DNA from 3 places in the Akkermansia sp. NBRC 115031 genome. Region 1 is predicted to be linked to each of the others. Evidence: riboswitches for the same ligand, from Rfam matches in the RefSeq annotation. Region 1 holds a riboswitch; each other region holds the start of a gene.
What was found. Region 1 has a riboswitch for cobalamin ahead of QSJ36_RS00830 (autotransporter outer membrane beta-barrel domain-containing protein). Riboswitches for the same ligand answer to the same signal wherever they lie in the genome.
Positions count from the first base shown of each region.

Region 2: it holds a riboswitch for cobalamin, as region 1 does, so the genes downstream of both, QSJ36_RS10020 (ribonucleoside triphosphate reductase) here and QSJ36_RS00830 (autotransporter outer membrane beta-barrel domain-containing protein) in region 1, are expected to answer to the same signal.
Region 3: it holds a riboswitch for cobalamin, as region 1 does, so the genes downstream of both, QSJ36_RS12665 (sirohydrochlorin cobaltochelatase) here and QSJ36_RS00830 (autotransporter outer membrane beta-barrel domain-containing protein) in region 1, are expected to answer to the same signal.

Region 1 covers NZ_BSQU01000001.1:214,963-217,224, forward strand. The annotation lists gene QSJ36_RS00830 (autotransporter outer membrane beta-barrel domain-containing protein) at 1-988, opposite strand, end outside; cobalamin riboswitch at 1,023-1,161, opposite strand; gene QSJ36_RS00835 (acyltransferase family protein) at 1,316-1,945, shown strand.
Region 2 covers NZ_BSQU01000007.1:35,407-37,668, reverse strand. The annotation lists gene QSJ36_RS10025 (glycoside hydrolase family 88 protein) at 1-751, opposite strand, end outside; cobalamin riboswitch at 956-1,157, shown strand; gene QSJ36_RS10020 (ribonucleoside triphosphate reductase) at 1,308-2,262, shown strand, end outside.
Region 3 covers NZ_BSQU01000012.1:27,007-29,268, reverse strand. The annotation lists gene QSJ36_RS12675 (TlpA disulfide reductase family protein) at 1-289, shown strand, start outside; gene QSJ36_RS12670 (TfoX/Sxy family protein) at 332-691, opposite strand; cobalamin riboswitch at 985-1,190, shown strand; gene QSJ36_RS12665 (sirohydrochlorin cobaltochelatase) at 1,200-2,165, shown strand; gene cobI (precorrin-2 C(20)-methyltransferase) at 2,167-2,262, shown strand, end outside.

The DNA of each region.
Region 1 (2,262 bases):
GGTAACCCCCTTCTTCTCCGGCGAAGAGGCCGTAGGCGTCCATGCCGTTGGTCGTGGCGGTAACGCTTCCCGTTGCTCCCATGTCGCCCAGCGTGATGTTTTCCCTGGCTTCAATGCCGATGGCGGAAAAGTCCTCGCTTTCATCATTGGAGCCGGAGGCTGCGGTGATTTGACCGTCCAGCCGGGTAATGTTCACCTGCCCGTAGTTGGACTGGATGCCTCTGGCTCCGTAGCCGCCGGCCGTCGCCGCGGAAATGCTGCCGGTGGAGGAAAAGGTGCCGATGTTGACGTCCTTGTAGCGCGGGCCCTGGTAGTCCATGGTATTTCCGTAGGCATACAGTCCCCTCGCATAGTTTCCTGTTCCCAGGTCCACGGAGATTTTGCCGGCCATCGTTCCAATGTCCAGGCGCCCCTGATAGGCGTAAATGCCATTGGAGGAGAAATTGGCCGTGATGGAGATGAGGGCGTCTTCCGTGATCGTTCCGATGGAGAGTATTTTCCCGTAGCTCCGGATGCCGGTGGCATTCGTTCTGGCTGCGGAGATGTTGAATGTTCCTGCCAGGGTGCCGATGTCCACATTGACTCCGGAGGAGGTGTCAATGCCGAAGGCGTTGTTTGCCGTGGAGGAGACGTTGAATACGGCATCCCCGGCAATCGCGCCAATGCTGAGGGTGCCTGATTTTCCCCAGATTCCGCGCACGTTGCTGGAGCCTGTCACGTTGAATGTGGCGGAGACCGTTCCCAGGGCCGCATCTGAGGCGGTTCTGGCTACAGTGGCGTCATAAGCGCCGGCCAGGTCTTCCCTGGCAGTATCCTGGGCATGGACCGTTCCCAGCATGCCGAGGCAGGCCAGGGTCATAGCCACAGCCTGCATCCGGTGCCTGGCGTGGCACGGTGTTTTTTCAGGAGTGTTGAACATTCCGGACTTCAAGGAGGCCGGACCATCATAGTCTGCTCCGTTCAAGCGGAGCGTGTTGGATGAATGCATGTGTATGGTCTGAATGCCGGAATACTCGCCGGCGGTTCATAAAATACTTCGGGGCTGGCGATCTGGCTCATTGCAGGTTTTTAAGCCGTGCAATATACAGTGGCGGTACCGCTCCGGATTCACACCGGATTCCCCATCTATTTCCTGCCCGTACCACGGGCTTCCCGGAAGCGCCTCCGGTTGGTGAGGGAGGCATGGCATGCCTAACATATCCTCCGGACCCTGTCAATTGGAACTTTTTCTTGCGTTTGGCTCCCTGTTTCGTATTGCCATGAAGGACGGCCGTGCTATCATGGCGCCCCGGATGTTCGTTATTGTATTTGGCATATGTATGAAGCGTTAACGAACTCTCCTTCACATGCGCCGGGCATCGTCCGGGGAAGGAAACTGACGGAGAAGTGCCGTGACCCGTGGGTAGATATTATCCGTGTGCTGGCCATGTTGCTTATCATGATCCAGCATACTCCCGCTTCTCATGGCTTCACTGTGTATGCAACACGTGCGGGCGTATTTTTCTTTTTCATGGCGGCGGGTTACTTCCTGGCCCGGAAGTATGGGGGCAGCCCGGCCCCGGTGCCCTGGCTTAACTGGAGAAAAGCGTTTCTGATTCTGTGTGCCTATTTATTTTGGATTTTCGTTTCCATGGCCTTGTTCGGGTTTCCCGCGGACATTGTAAAATGGATGACCGGTCTGGGAATAGGGCGCCCTCCTTTGGGAACTGTTTTATGGTTTTTGCGGGATTTAATGGTGTTTGTGCTGGTTTCAGGAGCGTTATTCCGGATGCCGCGGGCCTGTCTGCTCATTCTGTCCATGGCCTCCCTGGTGCTTTTCAGTACGAGCAATTCCCTTTACTTGTCCTTCGAATACATGGACAAGGTTTTCTGCGTTATCCATCCCAGGGGGGTGGAGCATTTGCCCTTGGCATGTTTTTGTGCCGTTATTCCCTTGAAGAGTTGAAGAATGCAGTCGGTAAAGCGTGGCTGTACGTGCTGATGGTGTTTCCCGTTATTTTTAATGGGAAATGTACAGCACCGTTCAGGAGTCTGCGTTATCCTTGTGCATGGGCGTGCTGTGGCTGACATCCTGCGCCTTCTTGATGATGCGGTATTTTCCGGGAATCTCCTCTTTCTGCGCCCGTTTGGCTCCCTCCGTCTTTTTTGTATATGCCGCGCATGCCCTGGTTTATGAGTGCATGCTCAGGCTCGGTTTTCCAAGGGGAAGCTTCTGGATATGGGGAATGGCCGTACCCCTTGTTTTTCTGGCTCTGAGCGGAC
Region 2 (2,262 bases), on a different contig from region 1:
GGGAAGGCCAGTCCGCGGGCATGTCCTGAAGAATAAGCGGCAGTCCGGCAATCACCCAGCCGTTGCCCCGGCTCCAGAACATCTTTTTCCCATTAGCCGCCGGAATGGTGAAGTAACGGGAATCACGGAAAAACAGCCCTTCCTTCCGGTCAAAAAGATAGTCGCAGGTGAGCTTGTATTCCCTGTCCATGAATTCCAGATACCGGCGGTCTCCGGTATAGGCCGCCAGCTTCACGAACACGGGAGGGGACATGAACAGGGCGTCCGACCAGCTCCAGCGGTCCTGGCAGCCGGGAGTCCCGAACTGGAGGGAAGCGGAGGAGGGCCGGTTCATCACCCCGTCCAGCACGGCGCGTATTTTCTCCGCCGCAGCGGTATTTCCGTCTTCCATCGCCATCTCCATCCAGGCGTGGCCCACGGCGTGATCGTCCGCATGGTAATGCCGTTTCAGGGTTCTCCATTCCTGTTCCCCTCCTGTTTTCCTCAGCAGCGGCAATCCCGGCCCTTCCGGGACGGCCAGGCCATACTGCACCAGGCCGGAATAAAAGGCGCCGTAGGTCCAGTGCAGCGGCGAGCGTTTTCTGGGATGCTCCGCCTGCCATTTCGCCACCAGGCGGAGATTATCCCGGATGGTCTTTTCATTCCAGTCCGCGGGAGCGCCGGAAGCGGGGCTCCCCGCAGAAAGCGCGGGAAGAACCAGCAGCAGGAAAGATTTACGCCATCCGTTTTTTGAAAAGGAAAAGAAATTCATTTGACTGGTACGGAAAAAGCCGCGCTGAAATTTCTCCGTGAGGAATGAATCTTCCCTTTTCGGCCTGTCCCGTTTTCCCCCGGTCCCCGGAAAGGGGAGGCAAGGGCACATATGGTGCCATGACGGAAGGGAATGCCGCGTTATCAACCATTCCCTGCAGCATATATACAACATATTGTATCATTATAAATATTTAATACATTATTTATACATTTTCCTTGCGGGGGCTCTCTTTCTGTGGTTCATTGCGTTTCAGCGCAGGTAACGGAAGACGGTGAAAATCCGTCGCGGACGCGCCGCTGTAACCGGTAGACGATGGACCGGACACTGACTGCCAGCAGTCGGGAAGTCCCCATCACATGTCGCACCGGAAGCCAGAAGACGACCTGATGCCCCCGTATCCCATCCCGCGGACAGGATGAACATACGCACAGGTCCTCATCGTGCCCCTTGTTAAAAATGCACGCATGCGGCGGCCCCTGCCTATGATTTTTCCAGGCTTTTGCCCAGGCTCGCGGATGAGCGGTCATCATCCCTTCCAAGCGAGACACCCACCATGGCAACAAGCATCATCAAGCGTTCCGGAAAAAAGGAACAATACCAGGGCTACAAAATTGAGGAAGCCGTCAAGAACGCGTTCCACAGCTCCGGCACCGCCTACAACCGTTCCATTTACGAAGAAGTGGAAGCCAAGCTGAGCCATCAGGACTGCGCGCATGTGGAAGAAATCCAGGACATGATAGAACGCGCCCTGTTCCGCTGCGGATACTTTGACACGGCCAAGACCTTCATCACCTACCGCTTCCTGCACAAAATGCAGCGCGAACAGCTCGGGGGCCTCTATTCCGGCAACACGTACGTGGACTGCAAGCAGACGGTGGAGGAATACATCGGCCAGAGCGACTGGCGCATCGCCGCCAACTCCAACACCACGTATTCCAACGCCGGCCTCATCAATAACACGGCGGGAAAGGTGATTGCCAACTACTGGCTGGACCAGGTTTATTCCGCACGGGAGGGGGCCGCCCACCGGGAAGGGGACTACCACATTCATGACCTGGACTGCCTGACCGGGTACTGCGCCGGGTGGAGCCTCCGCAACCTGCTCAACGAAGGATTCAACGGCGTGCGCAGCCGCGTGAACAGCAGGCCGCCGCGCCACTTCCGGGAAGCACTGGGCCAGATGGCCAACTTTCTGGGCATTCTGCAAAGCGAATGGGCCGGAGCCCAGGCCTTCAGCTCCTTTGACACCTTCCTGGCGCCTTACGCCTTCAAGGACCAGGCGGATTTCACGCGCATCAAGAAGGACATCCGCAGCTTCGTCTACAACCTGAACGTGCCCTCCCGCTGGGGGCAGTCCCCCTTCACCAACGTCACGATCGACTGGACCGTGCCGCGGGACCTGCGGGACCAGGCCCCCTTCAGCGGCGGGGAGCACCTCTTTGAAGGGGTGGAGGACCCGGGCCTGCTCTCCCTGGCGCGGGAACGCGGCGTGAACAAGCTGACAGAGC
Region 3 (2,262 bases), on a different contig from region 1:
CACGCGCCTCAAGACGGCGGTCCCCTCCGTCAAGGAGTTCGACGAACCGCTGGCGACTCTGAAGGCGAACAAGGACCTGCCGAAGCTGGCCGACCTCAACAAGAAGATTTCCGCCCTGGAACAGCGGAAGGCGAAAGGCCGCAAGGTTTCGGAATCCGACCTTAAGTCCCTGGCGCAGGCCGTGGACAAATTCGCGGAGTCCGACAATGAAGCCACGCAGACCGTTGCGGGCAATCTGAAAAAGAGCCTTTCTTCCCTGGCTGTGCCAGAGGCTCCGGAAGATAAATAAGCCTTTCAGCCGAACGGCATTTCATCCGGAACAAACAGGCGTTTACGGACGCCTGTTTCTTTTTTCTCCGGAAGCTTTTTTCTTCTTTCCGGATAAGACATCCGGAGCGGAGAGAACGGAACAGGTTGCCCGGACAAAGGAGGAGAGAGCCCGGTCATCATCCAGTTCCGTCATCAGGAAATGCGGCCTGGCGCCGGGATAGGGACTGCCCTGCTCCTGCTGCGGAAGCAGCTTCAGGCCCGGCTCCGTGATTTTGACAAATAATTGGTTGTCACATACCAGGCCGAAATATTTCCGGTCACAGTACAGGCCGTATTCCCCAAACATTTTTTTGAAGGAAATCTCCCCGGCATGCCGGAGCTGGAAACAGATATATTCTACAACATCCGGGGAAGAAGCCATGCTCCATGCTCTCATACCTGCCCCGCCTTCTGCAAGCAGCAAACTCCGGCCTGCGGCCCACCGGATTGGAAAGCCCCGGCACGGTACGGAATGGGCCGCTTCCTCCCTCTCTTTTCCGCCGGGATTTCTGCACCCCGGAATGCCCCGTCTTCCACCGCTTCCGCATCCGGAACCCTGCATTTTTTCCAAAAGCAGGCGCAGGAACGGCCAAAAGGCGGTTTTTACCCGTCCACGCACATTTTTTCCCAGTCTCCGGAAATTCGGCGGCGTTCTAATAAACATTGACAGTGACGGCTAAAAACGCCATTAAACACGCCGAAGCAACGGGGAATTCCGTGAGAACCGGAAACAGTCGCGCTGCGGTATCGGGTTACAAACCCTCAAGGAACGCTTTTCCGCCAGCGTTCCGGTCAGCCAGTCCTCCCATTCCGGAGGGTGAAGGCGAGGGGGAGGTTGGAGACCCGGAGTCCGAATATCCTTGCTTCGGTTCACCATACCTCATCAACGCATGATTGAAGCATCCTCTTACGTGCCGGGGGCATTCCTGCCCCTTTCCTCCGTTTTTCTTGCAGGACTCACCCTGTTTTCCCTGCCCGTGCTTTCCGCCGCCCCATGCAGGGAGGAAGCGTCCCCCGCCCCGGCGGAACAGGCGGCGCCGTCACGGCAGGAAGGGCTTCTTCTCGTGGCCTTCGGGACCAGCCACCAGGACGCTACCGTCTCCTACAAGGAGCTGGAGAAGGACATGCTGGCCCATTATGCCCCGGACCGCCTGAAGTGGAGCTACACTTCAAGCATTATCCGCAAGAAGCTTGCCGGACGCGGAACCCCCGTTCCCTCCGTGGAGGAAAATCTGGAACAGATGGCCCGCAAAGGCATACGCACATTGCGCGTCCAGTCCCTTCACATCGCCCCCGGCGAGGAGTTTTCCCGGATGGAGAGGCAGATCGTCAGTTTCCTGGCGCGCCATCCGGACAGCTTTGACCACGTGTTCATCGGCCGCCCCCTGCTGGAAAGCGAACGGGACAGGAACGAGGCCATCACGGCCCTTCTGGAGCATTTCCCCGCGGAACGGAAGAAGGATGAAGCCATCCTGCTCATGGGGCACGGCCAGCAGGAAGGACGCTGCGACATGGTGCTTTCCGACTTCGCCCGCGAGCTGAACGACCGAGACAGCCTGGCGTTTTTCGCCACCGTGGAAGGAACGCGGGGGGTGGCCCCCATTCTGGAACAGCTTAAAAAGTCCGGCGCCAAGACCGTCTGGCTGGCCCCCTTCATGCTGGTGGCCGGAGACCACGCCAAGAACGACCTGGGCGGGGATGAGGAGGATTCCTGGGCTTCCATGCTCAGGAAGGAGGGCTTCACCGTCAAGACCCACCTGCGTGGGCTGGGGGAAAACCCGGGCATCCGCGCCGTTTTTTCCCGCCATGCCCGGACCACGGAGGACGACCTCATGACCCCCAAACAAGCGCATTGACATGGCCAGCCCTGGAAAGTTCTACGGGGTGGGCATCGGCCCCGGAAATCCGGAATACCTCACGCTCAAGGCCGTCAACGTCTTCCGCTCCGTGGAC